3 regions of the uncultured Faecalibacterium sp. genome follow, and region 3 is predicted to be linked to each of the others. Evidence: predicted binding sites of a transcription regulator. Region 3 holds the regulator's gene; each other region holds the start of a gene.

What was found. Region 3 encodes Rex, which represses fermentation and respiration genes when NADH is low (regulators of the CRP and FNR family bind a similar motif). Its sites were predicted from a motif close to ATTGTTAANNNNTTAACAAT; they were not measured.
Region 1: the regulator Rex is predicted to act here: its motif matches at 1,391-1,410, upstream of fucO (lactaldehyde reductase).
Region 2: the regulator Rex is predicted to act here: its motif matches at 4,485-4,504, upstream of gap (type I glyceraldehyde-3-phosphate dehydrogenase).

Annotation. Positions count from the first base shown of each region.
Region 1 is NZ_FMFG01000004.1:26,384-32,997, reverse strand. It holds gene QZL71_RS02630 (ABC-2 transporter permease) at 1-154, opposite strand, end outside; gene QZL71_RS02625 (ABC transporter ATP-binding protein) at 148-849, opposite strand; gene QZL71_RS02620 (GntR family transcriptional regulator) at 842-1,219, opposite strand; gene fucO (lactaldehyde reductase) at 1,480-2,628, shown strand; gene QZL71_RS02610 (putative ABC transporter permease) at 2,865-4,172, shown strand; gene QZL71_RS02605 (calcium/sodium antiporter) at 4,412-5,374, shown strand; gene QZL71_RS02600 (FAD:protein FMN transferase) at 5,429-6,511, opposite strand; gene QZL71_RS02595 (DUF3783 domain-containing protein) at 6,508-6,614, opposite strand, start outside.
Region 2 is NZ_FMFG01000003.1:84,926-91,539, reverse strand. It holds gene QZL71_RS02175 (acyltransferase family protein) at 1-16, opposite strand, end outside; gene QZL71_RS02170 (glycosyltransferase) at 41-1,240, opposite strand; gene QZL71_RS02165 (glycosyltransferase family 4 protein) at 1,244-2,374, opposite strand; gene QZL71_RS13270 (hypothetical protein) at 2,464-2,862, opposite strand; gene gap (type I glyceraldehyde-3-phosphate dehydrogenase) at 3,366-4,397, opposite strand; gene QZL71_RS02150 (hypothetical protein) at 4,596-5,381, opposite strand; gene QZL71_RS02145 (citrate synthase) at 5,381-6,614, opposite strand, start outside.
Region 3 is NZ_FMFG01000021.1:3,906-10,519, forward strand. It holds gene QZL71_RS08345 (DNA translocase FtsK) at 1-937, opposite strand, end outside; gene QZL71_RS08350 (ClpP family protease) at 1,040-1,720, opposite strand; gene QZL71_RS08355 (redox-sensing transcriptional repressor Rex) at 1,982-2,623, shown strand; gene QZL71_RS08360 (thymidine kinase) at 2,874-3,491, shown strand; gene QZL71_RS08365 (ABC transporter substrate-binding protein) at 4,091-5,482, shown strand; gene QZL71_RS08370 (carbohydrate ABC transporter permease) at 5,687-6,614, shown strand, end outside.

The DNA.
Region 1 (6,614 bases), on a different contig from region 3:
TGTAGGCGAACAGCAGCAGAGATGCAAAGTTGTCCTTGGAAGAGCTGCGCAGGGAAAAGCCGCTCAGCACTGCCAGCGCAACAAGGGCCAGATACAGCCCGCCGTAGGTGCGGCCGGTGGCCTTGAATTCATATTTTAACAGCTGTTTCAGCATTTGAATACCTCCCGGAAATATGCATCCACGCTCATGCCCTCGGTCTCGCGCAGCTCTTCGGCATTGCGGTGGGCGAAAACCCGGCCATCCTTCAAAAAGACGGCTTCATCCAGAATGGGCTCGATATCACCGATGAGGTGGGTGGATAGAATGACGGTCGCATCCCGGCTGTAGTTGTTCAGGATGGTGCTCAGGATGTAGTCCCGGGCGGCAGGATCCACGCCGCCAATGGGCTCATCCAGCAGGTAGAGCTTTGCGGCGCGGCTCATGGCCAGGATCAGCTGCACCTTTTCCTTGCTGCCCTTGGAGAGGGTCTTGAGCCGCGCCTTCGGTTCCAGTTCCAGCCGGGCCAGCATTTCGTTCGCCTTGGCGGGGTCAAAATCGGCATAGAATTCGCGGAACATTTCCACCAGCTGCTCCACACGCATCCAGTCCGGCAGCCAGTCGGCGTCCGGCAGATAGGACACGATGGCTTTGGTGTCCGGCCCGGGGGTCATGCCGGCGATCCGGATGCTGCCTGCACTGGGCTGCAGCAGACCGTTCGCCAGCTTGATGAGGGTGGTCTTGCCGCTGCCGTTGGGGCCAAGCAGACCCACGATGCGGCCAAAGCCGATGTGCAGGTCTACATTTTCCAGTGCGGTCTTATCCTTCTGGTAGCACTTGGTCAGTGCTTCACAGCTCAAAAGTTCATTCATTGCGGTCCTCCTTTGCGTCCCAGTGTTCCAAAAGCGCGGCCGCCTGTGCGGGACTGTAGCCGATGCCGCGCATCTTTTCCAGAAAATCCGACGCCAGCGTCCGGGCGGTGTCGGCGCGAAGCTGTTCGATCAATGCAGTGTCCTCCGTAACATAGCGGCCTGCGGTGCGTTCGGTGTGCACCAGACCTTCCGTCTCCAGCTGGGCAAGGGCCCGCTGCATCGTGTTCGGGTTCACCCCGGCGGCTGCGGCCAGATCACGCACCGAATCCAGATGCCCGCCCGGCGGGTAGGTGCCGGCCAGGATCCGGGCCTTCAGCCGTTCCACAAGCTGGGCATAGATCGGGCGGCTGGCATCAAACTGTTCGCCCATGGTATCATCTCCTTGTCTTGCTGTATTAAGCGCTTGATACAATAATACACGATTTGCGCTACTTGTCAAGGGGAAAAAGAAAAAACATCATAAAATTGTGGGAAATCGGAAAAAGTGCCCATAAAACACTGCACATTGATAAAAATTTACAATAAATTCAAACAATTTCACATTGCAAAGCTTTTGACAATGTGCTATGCTGAAAAACAGAGAGTTCCGCCCGGAAAGCGGCGGAAAAGAGATTTGGAGGAAAAATAACTATGGCTGACCGCATCGTTCTGAATACCATCTCCTACCATGGCCACGGTGCCATTGAGAACATCGTTCCCGAACTGACCGCCCGCGGCTACAAGAAGGCATTCGTCTGCTCCGATCCCGACCTGATCAAGTTCGGCGTCACCAAGAAGGTCACCGATCTGCTGGATGCTGCAAACTTTGCCTATGCTGTTTACAGTGAGATCAAGCCCAACCCCACCATCGCCAACGTGCAGGACGGCGTGGCCGCTTTCAAGGCTGCTGAAGCTGACTGCATCGTGACCATCGGCGGAGGCTCCTCCATGGATACCGCAAAGGCCATCGGCATCATCATCAACAACCCCGAGTTTGCGGATGTTCGCTCTCTGGAAGGTGTTGCTCCCACCAAGAAGCACGCGGTGTTCACCATCGCTGTTCCCACCACTGCCGGCACTGCTGCTGAGGTCACCATCAATTACGTCATCACCGATGTGGAGAAGAAGCGCAAGTTCGTCTGCGTGGATACCAACGATATCCCCGAGATCGCCGTGGTCGATCCCGATATGATGTCCTCCATGCCCAAGGGCTTGACCGCCGCCACCGGCATGGACGCTCTGACCCACGCCATCGAGGGCTACATCACCAAGGGTCACTGCGTCATCTCCGATATGTTCCATCTGGAAGCCATCAAGCTCATCAGCCAGAGCCTGCGCGGCGCAGTGCAGAACACCCCGGAAGGCCGCGAGGGCATGGCTCTGGGCCAGTACATCGCCGGCATGGGCTTCTCCAATGTGGGTCTGGGCATCGTCCACTCCATGGCACACGGCCTGTCCGCTCTGTATGACACCCCGCACGGTGTGGCCTGCGCTATCCTGCTGCCGGTGGGTCTGGAGTACAACAAGAGCGTTGCCGGTGAGCGCTACCGCGCCGTGGGCAAGGCCATGGGCGTTATGGGCATCGACGAGATGAACGATGTGGAAGCCGCTGACGCCACCATCGCCGCCGTCAAGCAGCTGAGCGCAGACGTGGGCATCCCCACAAATCTGCACGGCATCCTGAAGGAAGAGGATATCCAGTTCCTCGCCGAGTCCGCATTTGCGGATGCCTGCCGTCCCGGCAATCCCCGCGACACCAGCGTGGAAGAGATCGTGGAGCTGTATAAGAGCCAGCTGTGATTCCGCTCTGTAAATTCAAGCTGTAATTTTGGACCCTGCTGTCCTTCGGGATGGCAGGGCCTTTTTCTAAGATGTATCTGAAAACAAAGCAACAGACTGGATCTTCGTCTTTTCAGAGATGCCCGGAGAGCCTGCCGCGTCGCAGAGTGACAAAATTTCTGCACGGCTCTTGTACACAGCGCCCAAAACAGGTACAATCAATGCAGTAAGAAAAAACTGGAAGCGAAAGGAACCTTATGACGCTGAACTTCTATACTCTGGGTGTTATTTATCTAGTATATTCCTTTCTGGGCTGGGTGGCTGAGACGGTAGTCGCGACCATCCGGGGCGGAAGGTTTGCCAACCGCGGTGCGGCGGCAGGCCCGTTCTGCTTTATCTACGGTACCACCGGCGTGCTGCTGGCCGTGAGTTTCGGCGACCTGCGCACCGAGCCGGTCTACCTGTTCTTTGCCTGTATGATGGCGGCAACGGTGATGGAATGGATCACCGCCAAACTGCTGGAACGCCTGCACCGCCGCAAGTGGTGGGACTATTCCGGCAAAAAATTCAATCTGAACGGCTATGTGTGCCTGCAGTATTCGCTGCTGTGGGGTGCGCTGGGCACGGCAAGTGTGCTGTGGGGCAATAATGTGTTGCTGCAGCTGTGCGCGCATATCCCTGTCTGGCTGCTGCGCCCGGCAGTATGGGTCTCGCTGACGGTGGCGGTGCTGGACCAGATCGGTTCGGCGGTGCTGGTGCAGCAGTATGCGGCCCGGCACCCGATGTTGGAGCAGCTCAACCAGAGACTGGGGGAGCGGTCGGACACGCTGCGCCGCAGGATCGCGCTTTACATTGAAAAACGCATCCAGTATGCTTACCCGGCTGCGGCCCGGCAGGAGCAGACTGCGCTCCGGAAGGGGGAAAAGAACTTCCTCAGCGTGTCCGACCTGCTGTGGCTGTTCGTGATCGGCGCGTTTCTGGGCGACATGGTGGAGACGGTGTTCTGCCGCGTGACCGCCGGGGTCTGGATGAGCCGCTCCAGTCTGGTCTGGGGGCCGTTCAGCGTGGTGTGGGGTCTGGCGCTGGTGCTGGCAACGGTGCTGCTGCGTCAGGAAAAGGACCGGAGCGACCGCTACCTGTTCGCCTTCGGCACCGTCATGGGCGGTGTGTACGAATACGTGTGCAGCGCCGTCACCGAGCTGCTGTTCGGCACCGTGTTCTGGGACTACAGCAAGTTCAAGTTCAATCTGGGCGGGCGCATCAACCTGCTGTACTGCTTTTTCTGGGGCATTGCGGCGGTGGTATGGATGCGCTACGGCTATCCGCTGGTGCTCAGAGGCATGGAGAAGGTGCGCAGCCGCGTCCGCCCATGGATGACCGTCCTGCTGGCCGTATTCATGGCGGTGAACACGCTCACCAGTGCGCTGGCGCTGGCCCGGTACGATGCCCGCACCAGCGGTGAAGGCCCCAAGAACAGCATCGATATGCTGCTGGATGCGCATTTTGACGATGCCCGCATGGAGCGTATTTATCCCAACGCGAAGAAAGTAGCCAAGGCCGGATGAAATTTCAACGCTCCTCTTGCACTTTGGTGCAAAAACCGGTATAATGTTTTTCGGATAAAAGGGAGTAAAGGGCGCTCGTTTTGCAAAAACGGTGCGCTGTGGCGCAGCGACATCCCGGCAGAAATGCCCGCTGTGTCACCAGAAGCTTGAGACTTTTATTACACTTTCCCGTTTCTGGGCAGGATGTAATAAAGGCCTCTTTTTTATTGCTGCTCTGCCAAAAACAAAAGGAGAAAACTATGCTCATTCCTGTTTTGCTGTTCATCGTGGGCCTGCTGTGCCTCATCAAGGGCGGTGACTGGTTCGTGGATGGTGCCACGGGCATTGCCCGCCGCTTCCATGTGCCGGAGCTGCTCATCGGTGCCACCGTGGTGTCCATCGGCACCACCCTGCCGGAGGTGATGGTCTCCACCACCTCGGCCTTTACCGGCCACGGCGAGATCGCCTATGGCAACGCCATCGGTTCGATCATCTGCAATGCATCGCTCATTGCGGCCCTCACCATTGCGGTGAAGCCGGGCAAGGTAGACCCCAAGAGCCTGCGCACGCCGGTGCTGTTTTTCTTTGTGGCAGCGGCCTTCTATGCCGGTGTGGCCTACACCACCGGCTACTTCTCCCGCCCGGTGGGCCTGATCCTTCTGGCCATGTTCGTAGCGTATATCATCTGCAACGTGATGGCCATGAAGAACGCCCCCGCCCCGGAAGAAGAGGAAGAACCGGAAGAAAATGCGTCCTTTGCCAAGGAGCTGGGTCTGCTGGCCGTGGGCGCTGTGCTCATTGCCGTGGGTGCCAACCTGCTGGTGGACAACGGCACCCTGATCGCACAGGCACTGGGCGTGCCGGAGTCGGTGATCGCGCTCACCTTTGTGGCACTGGGCACCTCGCTGCCGGAGCTGGTCACGGCCATCACCTCGCTGGCAAAGGGCCACGGTGCACTTTCGCTGGGCAATGTCATTGGTGCAAACGTGTTCAATCTGGTGCTGGTGAGCGGTGTTTCCGCCACGGTGGCACCCTTCACCATCCCGCAGAACTCCCTGCTCTTTGGCCACAATGCATCGCTGGTGCTGGAGTTCCCGGTCATGTTCGCCGTGATGCTGCTGCTCACCCTGCCCGCCCTCTTCAAGGGCAAGCTGAGCCGCCCGCAGGGCATTGCGCTGCTGTGCATCTACGCGGCATTCTGTGTGGTGCAGTTCACCATCTGATAAAACAGCAAAAGGCCGACGCAGCACTGCGTCGGCCTTTTGCCGTTTTAAGGGTTACTTTTTCAAATGGGAATCCCAGCCGGAAGAGGTGATGACCTGCTGATCCGGTGTGCACCACATGGCTTCCACGCCGTCCAGACTTTCCACGATCTTCATCCCGTCCTCCAGCGGCTGGCAGAACAGGCCGGTGGTCAGGCAGTCGGCAAGGCCGGAGTCGCTGCACAGCACGGTCACGCCGTTAAAGTAGGCGGCGGGGAACAGGGTGTCCGGGTCGATCAGGTGGTGGTAGCGCTTGCCGTCCACCACGTAGTAGCGCTGGTAGTCGCCGCTGGTCACAAGGGCCATATCGCTCATGTTGATGGCACCGTCCAGCATGGAATCCGAGGTGTATATATCCGAAGAGCTCCACGGGTTTTCCACGCCGCCGGTCCACTGGCTGCCGTCCGGTTTTACACCAATGGCGCGCAGATTGCCGCCCACGCTCACCAGAGCGCTGGTCAGGCCGCGGGCCTCGGCAGCCTGACACACCATTTCCACGGCGTAGCCCTTGCCCACGCTGCCCACATCCAGCAACATTTCCGGGTCGGCCAGATAAACGGTCTTGGCATCCGCGTCGATGATCACGTTGTTGATATCACAGTGCTGGGCGGCTGCTTCCAGCTCTTCCATGGTGGGCAGCTTGTTGTCGGCATCCGTCTCGGCGGCTTCGGCAGCTTCGCGGTAATTGTGCCAGATATTCAGCACGCTGCCCATGGCAATGTTCAGCTTGCCGTTGGTGGTCTGGTACATCTGGTCGGCCAGCTCCAGCATGGAGAGGATGCGGTCGTCCACCTCCACCGGAGCGCTGCCGGCATTGTCGTTGATGGTCTTGACGTTGGTCACGCCGGGGTAATCGTTGTAGATATCATACAGCTGGTTATAGGTAATAAGGTCTGCGTGCAGGGCATCCATCTGGGTATTGAATTCTTCCTCGCTCTCGCAGTAGGCGATCACCTGCGTTACGGTATCGAACACATCATAAAAAACGGTGGAATAGCGGGTAAGCTCTTTCTTTTTGGAGGCACAGCCTGCCAGCAGGCTCAGGCAGAGCACCCCGGCCAGCAGGGCGCTGACGAAACGTTTTGCGCGGGTCTTCATACGGTGTGGTTCTCCTTTGCGGCGGTAAAGGCGGCGTGCTCCTCCTGCAGGTGGGCCAGCAGATCGCCGAACACCCAATTGCGGTTGGAGGGAGTCACAACGG
Region 2 (6,614 bases), on a different contig from region 3:
CCGCTTTTGTAGCCACAAATTCTCTCCTCACATACCAGTCTTACTGATACACCTTCATAATTTTCTCGTAATACTCATCAATGGTATCGAAGCTGATGTCCTTGCAGTTCTTGCTATACTGCTCACACAGCTTCTTATCACCCCAGAGCTTCTCGATCTTCTTCTTCAGATCTTCGGCATTACCGCTCTCAAACAACTCGCCGGTCTTGCCAACCTGAATCAGCTCCGGGATACCACCTATCTCAGCTCCCAGCACCGGCGTGCCGTACATCTGGGATTCCATCACGGAGAACGGGCAGTTCTCATACCACTCAGAAGGGTAAATGGAGAACCGTGCCTCACGGATCAGCTTCTCCAGTGCCTCGCCTTTCTGGAAGCCAACGTTTTTGATGTTCTTAATACCATTTACTGTCTCTTCCAGCGGGCCAGTACCGGCAAAGATGAATTGCACATCCGGCAGTTCCTTACAGACCTTAATAAGTGTGCCGATGCCCTTTTCCTCCGAGAAGCGACCGAAGTAGAGGACGTAATCCTTCTTCTCCGTCTCTTTCCACTCCACCTTGTCGATGAAGTTGTGCATTGCCACAGTCTTCGTTGCAAACAGCGGATTGCTGTCCATTTTGCTCTTCATGAACTCCGAGCAGCAAATCATGGTGTCAATGTACTTGTAGGTGCCCTTCCACTTCCAGAACTCAGCCTCCATCATGCCGATGGCCGACTTCGCAGTGGAACCGTGGATGCACTTGCCTTTCATGCAGTTCACGAAATGGCCGCCGAGGCACTTCTCACAGTTCTGGTGGGTGTTCGGATTGTTCAGCATGTGGTTCGGGCAGACCAGCTGGTAGTCATGTGCCGTGAAGATGATCTTACAATCTCTTCCGTTCTCCTTGCGCCACCTCACGATTTCCAGAATGATGGAAGGTGTCAGCTGGTAGTTAAAATTATTCAGGTGACAGACATCCGGCTTGAAGTCGTCCAGAACTTTTCTCAGCTGCACCCGTGCTTCCTTGCTGTAGATGGTCTTGATCGGGTAGGTCAGCTTGCTCAGTTTGCTGCCGCCGTGGAAGTCCATACCAGATGTATAAGCATTGACCCGGTTGCCCACGCAGCGGCCTTCATGCTCCATACCGAAGTACTGAACCTCATGTCCGTGCTGCTCTAGCGCCTCACCCAGCTTAAATATGTAGGTTTCTGATCCACCGTTTGGATATAGAAATTTATTTATTATCAATACTCTCATCTATTATTTTCTCCTGTACAATTTCATCGTTTCCTTTACAACTTTATCCCAGTTGTATTTCTCGCAGATAAAGTCAGCTGCCTGATTCTTCATTCTTATAACCATTTCTGGATGGTCACAGGCCTCTTGCAGTTTTTTTTGCAAGTCCTCTACATCCGACTTTTTGAAAATCAATGCCTTATCTTCCACAACCTCTGCGCACTCTGGAATGTCGGATACCAGACAGCAATTGCCGTAGCTCATTGCCTCCAGCAGACTTAATGGCATTCCCTCCAGATCAGACGGCAGCGTGTAAATGTAAGCATTGCTGTATAGTTCATCTAGCATTGCTCCCTGTACAAACCCGGTAAAGAGAATCCGATCGTCACCCTTCGCTAGGTCTTTCACTTCCTCCATAAAGGAATCCGTATCGCTGGAGCCGCCTGCGATGACCAGTTTTTTATCCGTCTTGACATTCTTGAAGGCCTCAACCAGATATCGAATACCCTTTTCTGGCACCAGACGACCGAGGAACAATATGTAGGAATCCTTTTCCAGTCCAAAATGATCCTTGATCAGCCTTGCCTCCCGAACCTCTGGCCGATTGACACCATTAGGGATAAAATGCGTCTCCCTTCCATAGGTCTCCAAGAAATACTTCTGCACTCCTTTGCTCAGAACAATGACCTCGTCCGCATATTTCGCAGCATTTTTTTCGCCTTGGTGGATAAACTTAGAGCCAAGTCCTGATTGCCATTTCTCGCGCTGCCAATCAATGCCATGGACGGTAACAACAACTCTTTTCCCAAACATCTTCGGCAGCCATGCAAAGAACGCCGGTCCTTCGGCGTGGATGTGCACCACATCGTATTTTCCAAATGCACTATAAAGTGCCGCAAATGCGGAGGAGCTGACTGCAGCAAGTCCGCGCCGTTCAATAGTCGGAACAGACTTCTGACGGATTCCCTCGTACTCCGTTTTACCAGCATCGTCATATTCTGCACCACTCACATGATGGCCTGCTCTGTTGTAACAGGTCACGTCACAACCATTCTGTGCCATTCGGGTGCAGAGCTCTTTGACAACGATCTCTACTCCACCTTCTCTCGATAATCGCTTCTGTCCGAACATTGCAATTGCAAGTTTTTTACTCATAAATCTTTCCCACAATCCCACTCAATTTCTTCATCAATATCTCGGCCAACACAAAGAGCGGATAGGCTCACTTGCCTGTCCGCTGGCTGTCACCCCACCCTCATGGTCGAGATTTCTTTCTGGATGGCATTGCTGCCACCCAAAAAGATCAGTCGTTCATTCTTCGGGTAAGAAAATATGAACTTCGGGTTGCGGAGCCTTTCATTCTCTGCCGTACCCTTGTCCCTATTATGACAGCCGCGTATTATATCTCTAGCCCCGCGCCGTTCAATGGTCGGAACAGACTTCTGACGGATTCCCTCGTACTCCGTTTTACCAGCATCGTCATATTCCGCACCGCTCACATGATGGCCTGCTCTGTTGTAGCATGTCACCTGACAGCCCTGCTGCGCCATCCGTGTGCACAGCTCTTTTACCACGATCTCCACGCCGCCCTCTCTCGACCACCTTTTGTGGCCAAAAACAGCAAGCCTCAATTTCTCCTTCATTTTCCCTTTCCCGTCGCTTTCCCCATTTAGGGATCTCATCCCCATACCGTGCCAAACTCCGGCCCGGTTTCCTTTACATCAGAAAAAGCCCGGACGCATCTACGCCCAGGTTTTTGACAGATTTACGCCGCAATTCATTGACATTTTATTTCCAGAATCATCAATATCAATTTCGTAAATGTATTTATTGACACTAAAAATATTTTGCCATTTTTTCCTCTGGGGTACAATACTTTGCAGCTGTATCATTGCCTGCATCATGGCTAAGATTTCCGTACTTTATTCCGTCTTTTTGTTGCAACCTATTCATTTTAGAAAGGAACTCGTTCCATTGCTTTTTTGCAGCAAAAAAACACCCTTCCTCTCACGGAGACCCGCAAAAGGAAGGGTGTTGAACTCAATATCCTGTTGTCGTACCAATCACAGCATGTTCGTATCAGCAAAGCCAATACTAGTTGTCATTCAGCACGGCACCTCAAGCACTTTTGAGCGTAGAACTGTGATTAGCAGTTCTCAGCGAAGTACTTAATGGTACGGACCATCTGAGAGGTGTAGGAGTTCTCGTTGTCGTACCAAGACACGACCTGAACCTGATAAGTGTCGTCGTCGATCTTAGCGACCATGGTCTGGGTAGCATCGAACAGAGAGCCGTAACGCATGCCGATGACATCGGAAGAAACGATCTGATCCTCGTTGTAGCCGAAGGACTCAGAAGTAGCAGCCTTCATAGCAGCATTGATGGACTCCTTGGTGACATCCTTGCCCTTGACGACAGCAACCAGAATGGTGGTAGAGCCGGTGGGAACAGGCACACGCTGAGCAGAACCGATCAGCTTGCCGTTCAGCTCGGGGATGACCAGGCCGATAGCCTTAGCAGCGCCGGTGGTGTTGGGAACGATGTTCTGTGCGCCAGCACGAGCACGGCGCAGATCGCCCTTGCGCTGAGGACCATCCAGGATCATCTGGTCGCCGGTGTAAGCATGAACAGTGGTCATGATGCCGGAGACGATGGGGTAGGTCTTGTTCAGGGTGTTAGCCATGGGAGCCAGGCAGTTGGTGGTGCAGGAAGCAGCAGAAATGACCTGATCCTCAGCGGTCAGGGTCTTCTCGTTGACGGAGAAGACAATGGTCTTCAGATCGTTGCCTGCGGGAGCAGAGATAACGACCTTCTTTGCGCCAGCCTGAATGTGAGCCATGCTCTTCTCCTTGCTGGTGTAGAAGCCGGTGCACTCCAGAACGACATCAACGTTCAGTTCGCCCCAGGGAGCGTCCTTTGCGTCCTTAACAGCGTAGATCTTGATCTCCTTGCCGTCAACAATGATGGAGTCCTCGGTAGCCTCGACGGTGTGCTTGCCCTCGCCGATCTTGCCGCAGAAAGAACCCTGAGCAGTATCGTACTTCAGCAGGTGAGCCAGCATCTTGGGGCTGGTCAGGTCGTTGATTGCGACGACCTCGTAACCCTCAGCATCAAACATCTGACGGAAAGCCAGACGACCAATACGACCGAAACCATTGATAGCAACTCTAACAGCCATGTTAATAGTACCTCCTAATTATTTTACCCATAATCGGATAAATCACGGTATCTTTATTTTAGACCAAAACGCAGAAAGTTTCAAGTGTCTGCCAAAAAATTAACAAGACATTCACTGCATTTTTTGCTTTTGTACGATTTTAATTCCTTTCATTCCCTGCTTTTCGGCAATTGCGCCAACAGAGTGCCAATATTTTTGTCAGCTCTCCCCGTTCAAGCAGGCTGTAACGCACGCTCCGCCAATGCCGCCCACGCAGCAAAGGCCCAGTCCGGCAAAGATCTCCGGCCAGACAGCCGGTGCGGCCCAGCTCAGGCCGCTCATCAAAACCAGTACATAGGGCAGCTGCCAGCACAGGCAAAGTGCAAATGCGGCAAGCCCGGCTGCGCACAGTGTTTTGCCATTGCCCGGCTGCGGGACATGCAGTGCCCGGGCCAGCGCTGCCAAAAACACCAGTGCCGCAAGCGCCTGCCACACCGCCGCTGTAGGGGTCACGCGGTGCCAGCTGGAGCTGTTCTCCATAAAGCGCAGCAGCACGTTCCAGTAGAACAGCAGACTGCCCGCCACGGCCAGATACAGCCCACCAAAGGGCTTTTTCCACTCGTTGGGGCTGAGCCAGCAGCGGCCCATGGTGCTGAGCCACGCGGAGCACAGGCATTCCAGAATGCACCGCACAAAGCCGCCCAGACCGGAAGCTGCGCCCAGCGCGATCTGTGCACCCGCTGCGGCCAGAAAACATACTGCACCGACAAAAGCCAGAATACCGGCCAGCGGCCTGCGGCTACGCACCGCTTCCGAGTGGGAAGGCTGTGTACGGCCCACAAGCACTGCAGCCAGCACCACGATACCCAGTGCCAGATAGCGCCACCACACCGAGCCGACCACGCACAGACCGGTGACGGCATCGGTGCCAAAGGCAAGGTCTGCCGCGCGCAGCACGCCCAGCAGAATGCTCAGGATAAAAACGAACAAAACAGAAGGATTCATCAGCGTTCCTCGATCGGCTTATATTTCTGGCGCACGCCCAGATACTTGTAAGCGGGACGAATGATACGGTTGGCGAATACCACCTCTTCCACGCGGTGTGCACACCAGCCGGGCACACGGGCAATGGCGAACAGCGGGGTGTAGATATCCTCAGAGATGCCCAGCATGTTGTAGATCAGGCCGCTGAACAGGTCCACGTTGGCGCACACCGGCTTGGTGCTGCCCTTTTCCTCGGCAAAGATGCCGGGGGCCAGCCGTTCGATGCTGCACAGCATATTATACTCTTCCTCAAAGCCTTTGTCGTAGGCCAGATGGCGGGCGCGCTGCTTCAGGATCACCTCACGAGGGTCGCTGATGGTGTACACCGCGTGGCCCATGCCGTAGATCAGGCCGGAGCCATCGCCCGCCTGCTTGCGCAGGATGCGGCGCAGATACTCGCGCACCTCATCGTCGTCCTCGGGGTTTTCCACATGCTTGAGGATATCCTTCAGCTGACGGTTCACCATCAGGTTAGCACCGCCGTGCTTGGGGCCCTTCAGTGCACCGATGGCCGCCGCGATTGCGGAGTAGGTATCGGTGCCGGAGGAGGACAGCACACGGGCGGTAAAGGTGGAGCAGTTGCCGCCGCCGTGGTCGGCGTGCACCAGCAGGCACATATCCAGCAGCTTTGCTTCCTCGTGGGTGAACTTCTGGTCCGGACGGTAGGTGCTGAGGATGTGCTCTGCCGTGCTCTGGCCGGGCTTGGGCAGGTGGAAGAACATGCTCTGCTTATCGTAGTAGCGGCGCTTCATCTGGTAAGCGTTCACCATCATGGTGGGCATGCTGGCGATCAGATTGATGCTCTGGCTCAGGATATTCTCCAGACTCAGATCCTCGGCGTGCTCATCATAAGAGTAAAGGCCCAGCACGCAGCGCTGCAGCTTATTCATGATATTGGGCGAGGGGGCGTTCATGGTGTCCATGAAGCCTTCCGGCAGGGCGCGGTGCTCTGCCAGGATCTCACAGAAATCGTCCAGCTGCTCCTGGTTGGGCAGACTGCCGAACAGCAGCAGCCAGATCACCTCTTCAAACACAAAGCGGTCGTTGCGGTAGGCCTCGTCCACGATCTCGTTGATGTTCACACCGCGGTAGATCAGCTTGCCGGGAGTGGGGATCACATGGCCTTCCTGATCCTTTTTATAGCCCACAACGTCGCAGACGTTGGTCAGGCCGGCCAGCACACCGGTGCCATCC
Region 3 (6,614 bases):
GTTCGCTGCCGCCCTCCTTCACCTCGGTGTGGTCGGGGCCAAGGTCTACGTCAAAGGAAGCCCGGGGCCGGGATACCCGTACCTGCACCGGCGTGATGGCCGGGGCGGCAGGCTCCGGCTGCGGGGCGGCCTCCGGCTTCTCCGCCTCCATCTCTTCGGTCACCTTGTGGCCCCAGTGGCGGATGCCGTTCAGCCAGTCCGGCACACCGATGCGGAAAGCCGGAGTTTCCATCTCCTCTTCGGCATCTTCCTCATCCCGGTATTCATCTTCTGCTTCGTCGTAGTCTTCCTCAGCCTCGGCTTCTGCCGCGCGGGCAGCGGCACGTTCAGCGCGGCGGGCTGCGCTCTGCTGCGCCATGGCCGCACCCTTTGCGTGCACGCCGCCAAACGCAGCGCACAGCCATTGCCACACCTCTGCCGGGGTCAGATCAAAAATGTACAGGCTGACACACAGTGCCAGCACGATCATGATAAGGGTTGCCGCAGGCCGTCCGCACAGCAGCAGCAGGCTGCCGCCCAGCAGTGCGCCCAGCGCACCGCCGCCGATCCATGCATTCACGCCGTTTGCATAGCAGGCAGCTGTCATCTGGAATGCCGACATGCCCTGCGGCTGGATATCGGAAAAAACGATCACCGTGCCGCAGGCAAACACCAGCCCCAGAACCAGCTTGAAGATCTTGGGCAGAAGGTCTTCGCCCCGGGTATACTGCACAGCAAGGCAGCACACTGCCGCGCCCAGCACAAAGCTGCCGCAGCCAAAAAGTCCGAACAGCACATCGTGCAGGGCCTTCCATGCCGAATCTCCCTCCACAAAGGCCAGCACCACCAGCAAAAGGCCTGCAAACAGGGTACCAAGCCCTGCCGGGAGCCGCTGTTCTGCGCGCTTTTTGCGCGATGCTGCGCGCCGTGTTGTCGTTTTACGTTTTTTTGTTGCCATGTTTCTTTGTTCCCCGCGTTTGTAGTAGACACACTATTTGATTTTATTATTGTACCACGCAGGGAAGAAAATGGCAAACCTATTGTTGTACAAAATCGGCCTTCATTTGCGTTCAATCTCTTTATACAGCCACGCCAGCGCATCCGAAAGCCCGCCCAGCTCATCAATGAGCTTTTCCTTCACAGCCCGGCGTCCATCCAGCACAGTGCCCATGTCCATCACCAGCTCGCCGGTGTGGAGCATCAGGTCGGTGTAGCGTTTTTCGGTCATGCCGCTGTGGGCCGCTACGAAGCCGGTGATGCGCTGCTGCATCTGCTCAAAGCTGCGCATGGTCTGCGGCACCCCCAGAATGACGCCGGAATGCCGCACCGGGTGCACGGTCATGGTGGCTGTGGGCACGATGAAGCTGCGCCGGGCGCTGACGGCAAGCGGGATGCCGATGGAGTGCCCGCCGCCCAGCACAAGCGTTGCACTGGGTTTGGACACGCTGGCGATCAGCTCCGCCAGCGCAAGGCCTGCTTCCACATCACCGCCTACCGTGTTCAGCAGCACCAGCAGACCTTCGATGCGAGGATCCTCCTGCGCGGCCACCAGCTGCGGGATGACATGCTCATACTTCGTGGTCTTCTGGCCCTGCGGCGCTTCCGAATGGCCTTCGATCTGGCCGATGACGGTCAGACAGTGGATCACATGCTCCCCGCGGGCCAGCGTGACCGTGCCCAGATCCTCGATCTCTTCTTTTTCCAGCCGTCCTGCGTCGGTCTGCTGCGTTTCATCGTTCATATGCTTTCCTCCTGCGTTTTTTGTCAGCATTCCCCAGCCTGTGCCGGGCTATGCAGACCCGCTGCAGCAAAAAAGCGGTAACATTTCATAAAAATTTTTTGAGAATGATTTGACATTCTCCATCGGTGCAGTATACTTTAAATAATTGACTGTAATATCTGCAATATGAACCCGTAAACGGATCGGGGTTTCTCTGCGCCGCATCTGTAAAGCAGGCAGCTGCGGCAAGTACTGCGATAGAGCGAAAGGAGAAAGTATTCTATGAACACTCCTGCAAGGGCTTCGCTTCCCGTTATCAAGCGTCTTCCCAAATATTACCGCTATCTGTGCTCTCTGCAGGCGGACGGCATCAACAGCATTTCTTCCCGCGAGCTGGCTGCTCAGATGGGCACCACCGCTTCGCAGGTACGGCAGGACTTCAACTGCATCGGCGATGTGAATGGCCGGCAGGGCATCGGCTACTCGGTGGAAAACCTGCTCTCCATTCTGGAAGGCCTGCTGTTCGGCAACGGCGACCGCCTGCCCACCATCCTGATCGGCTGCGGCCGTCTGGGCAAGGCAGTGAGCCGCTTTATCACCACCGATACCAACGGCTACCGCCTGATCGCCGCCTTTGACGTGGCACAGAGCGAGGTGGGCAAGGAGATCAGCGGCATCCAGATCCGCCATATCGACGAGCTGGAGTCTTTCTGTGCCGAGCATCACCCCAAGGTCGCAGTGCTCTGTGTGCCCCGCGACGGTGCGGAACAGGTCAGCGGCCGTCTGGTGGATCTGGGCATCGAGGGCTTCTGGAACTTCTCCCACTATGACCTCTCTGTGCCGTATCCCGATGTGGTGGTGGAGAACGTCCATCTGGGCGACAGCCTGATGAGCCTTGGCTACCGCCTGCGCAATCAGGACTGAATATACCTATTATAAGTAATAAGAGAACCCTCTCAGTCAAAGCCTGAGATGCCGCTGAACCCTCTCAGTCTCGCATACACTCGACAGCTCCCCCGAAAGGGTAGCTTTATGAGTGGGGACGGGAAAGTTTCTGCTTCTCCGGCGAAGGACAGCCTGCCCGGAAGATGCAGAAAAGCTCCCCCATCGGGGGAGCTGGCAAAGCCGTCAGGCTTTGGCTGAGAGGGTTCTTTCTGTAAGGAGAGTTTTTCAAATGGCAAAACTGTATTTCCGTTACGGCGCGATGAACAGCGGCAAAAGCACCGCCCTGATGCAGGTAGCCCACAACTACGAAGAACAGGGGATGCGGGTGCTGATCCTCAAGCCACAGGTGGACACCAAGGGCGGCGGTGAGCTGGTGAGCCGTCTGGGCGTGCGCCGCAAGGCTGATCTGCTGATCCCGCCGGAGACGGACGTGTTCGAGGCCGTGCGCACGGCCAACGCTGACGGTGCGCCGCTGGCCTGCGTGCTGTGCGACGAGAGCCAGTTTTTCACTGCGCAGCAGGCAGAACAGCTGTTCATGGTCACGGTGGATTTGAACATTCCGGTGATCTGCTACGGCCTGCGGGCAGATTTTTCGCTCAAGGGCTTTCCCGGCTCTACCCGCCTGCTGGAGCTGGCCCACACCATCGAGGAAATGAAGACTATCTGCACCTGCGGCCGCAAGGCCATCTGCAACTGCCGCAGGGTGAACGGCAGATTCGTCTTTGAGGGCGAGCAGGTGGCCATCGATCTGGAAAACGATGTGCAGTACGTGAGCATGTGCCCCCAGTGCTATTTCAAGGCAAAGCGCGCGTTCTACGCCGAAAAAGCTGCTTCGCGGGTCGAATAAACTTGTATACAAGGCTGCTGTGTCCAACGACACGGCAGCCTTTCTTTTTTATTCCCGGCCCACAGGCGCAGTCCACGCAGCAGCGCAAAATATGTTGCTGTCGGTGCTTCTTCACCCCCCAAAAGGGCGAAGAAGCACCGATTTCCACGCCTGCAGACCGGTGCCGGATGCCCGCTTCACGCAATTGATATATCAGAGTGAACATTTTTTGCGCTATTGATATATCAGTTCAAAGGCTCCCATCCGGGCTTTTTAAGCTGGTGTTCGTCCACAATATATGCAACGTTTCCACGTTCTGAAACGGAATGTTTACAAAATTATCGCAAAATTCGACGTTCCCTCTATGATGCATCCCAGTTTTCTATGCAAAATAGCGAAGTATACATGTTGCACAGTTTTTCGAGCCAAGTTTATTCATTTCAGCGAAGGCGTCAATTCTTGCGCGGAAACAAGAGCAATATTTGTACGTTTTTTGTTTAGATATCTGCAATTTGCGTCTTTCTTTTTGGTTGTTGTTTTGTTATCATAATTGTATACAACGGGGTATGTGCAGACCCCCGTTCGAGATGATGTTTTCTGTATTTAGGAGGAGAACAAAAATGAGCAAGGCAATTTCTCGTCGTGATTTCATGAAGGTCACCGGCGCTGTGGGCGCTGCCGGCCTTCTGGCTGCCTGCGGCGGCAACTCTGCTGCATCCAGCTCTGCTGCTTCCACCGCTTCTTCCGCTCCCGCTGCTTCTGCAGACGAGAGCCTGGCACTGTCTGACGGCCCTGTTTCCATGACCATCAGCTGGTGGGGCGGCGACAGCCGTCACGAGGCTTACCAGAACGCCATCAAGGAGTTCCAGGCTGAGCACACCAACATCACCATCGAGCCCACCTTCGCCGCATGGTCCGGCTGGGAAGAGAAAATGGCAGCTGCCTTCATCGCTGGCAACGCACAGGATGTGTGCCAGGTGAACTGGAACTGGCTGTACAACTACTCTGCTGATGGCAGCAAGTTCGTGGACCTGAACACTGTTTCCAAGTTCCTGGATCTGACCCAGTGGGATGACGCTGCCATGGACGCCTGCTACGTTGCAAACAGCCAGCAGTGCGTGCCCGTTTCCATGACCGGCCGTATCTTCTTCTGGAACATGACCACCTTCAACAAGGCTGGCATCACCGAAGTTCCCAAGTCTCTGGATGATCTGATGGCTGCCGGCAAGGCATTCAAGGAGAAGCTGGGCGACGATTACTACCCCATGCATCTGGGCGCATACGACCGTATGATCCTGATGGTGTTCTACCTCGAGTCCAAGTACGGCAAGGACTGGGCTGACCCCGTCACCTCTACCCTGAACTACACCGAGGACGAGATCGCTGAGGGCATCGACTTCATCAAGAGCCTGGTGGATGGCCACGTCATGATGAACCTGAAGACCTACTACTCCGCAAACTCTGATACCGCTACCCACCAGTCCAACGAGTGGATCACCGGTAAGATCGCAGGCATCTTCGAGTGGGATTCCGCTGCTTCCAAGTACTCCTCCGCTCTGGATGATGCCAACAAGGACGGCTTCACCGTTGGCGAAGAGATCAAGTTCGGCGACAACAACGGCGGCTTCTCCAAGGTCTCCATGGGTCTGGCCATCACCAAGACCAGCAAGTGCGTTGCCGAGGCTGCTACCCTGATCAACTTCCTGCTGAACGAGGAGAAGGGCGCTTCCATCATGGGTTCCGAGTGCGGCATCCCCGCTTCCAAGGCTGGTCTGGCTGCTGCTCAGGCTGCCGGCGCTGTCAAGGATCTGGTTGCTGAGGCAAACGCCAAGGTCATGGCCTTCACCACCAACAAGCTGGATCCCCTGTTCGAGAACAACGACCTGAAGGCTTCCGGCACCGGCATCTATCAGGAGGTGTTCGACACCGTTGACTACGACGGCGTTTCCGGTGCAGACGTTGTTGACACCCTGCTGGACGGCATGGAGTCTGTTGGCTACACCATCGGCTAAGTTACATTTTTGAGTGCCGCCGTGTGCGGTCACGCACAGAAAAGGGCACCCTTTGACTGAACCTGAGGGGCACCTGCCGCCCGACCGGCAGATGCCCCTTTTTTGTCAGGGATATATTACAAAATCTTGACAAAGCTGTATCCAGTCTGTTACCCCTTCGTCCGTCTCATGCTCCGAAATTCCTTAAAAAGGAGGATTTCCCAGATGAAAGAAAACAATGCTCCCGCTGTCGGGCGCACCCCGTTCCAGAAGTGGCTGGACAAATATCAGGGTCTGTTTTATCTGATCCCCTGGATCATCGGCTTCGTCGTCTTTAAGGCAGTTCCCTTCGGTCAGTCGCTGTACTACAGCTTCACCGATATGAACTTCTTCGAGAGCGGCACCAAGTTCGTTGGTCTGGCCAACTACATCACGGCCTTTACCACCACCAAGATCACCAAGGCGCTGATCATCACCTTCAAGTACGCTTTCATCACCGTGCCTCTGAAGCTGGTCTTTGCGCTGTTCATCGCATACATCCTGAACTTCAAGATCGCATGCGTCAACCTGTTCCGCACGGTGTACTACATTCCCTCCATTCTGGGCGGCTCTGTTGCGATCGCCGTTCTGTGGAAGGCTGTGTTCAGCGTGGACGGCCTGCTCAACACCGTGCTGCGCGCTGTCACCTTTGGTCTGGTGCAGGGCCCCGAGTGGCTGTCTGACCCCAGCTACGCGCTGTGGATCATCTGCTTCCTGCGTATCTGGCAGTTTGGTTCCGCCATGGTGCTGTTCCTGGCCGCTCTGAAGGGCGTGCCTGCAGACCTGTACGAAGCCGCTACCATTGATGGTGCCGGCAAGTGGCGTCAGTTCTTCTCCATTACCGTTCCGATGATCACCCCCATCATCTTCTACAATCTGGTCACTCAGATCTGCCAGGCTTTCCAGGAGTTCAATGGCCCCTACATCATCACCAACGGCGGCCCCCGTGGTTCCACCACGCTGATCTCTCTGCTGGTTTACAACTACGCATTCAAGTCTTATGACATGGGTATGGCATCCGCTCTGGCATGGATCATGTTCATCATCGTCTGCATCCTGACGATCATTGCATTCACCAGCCAGAAGAAGTGGGTCTACTACTCTGACGAAAGGT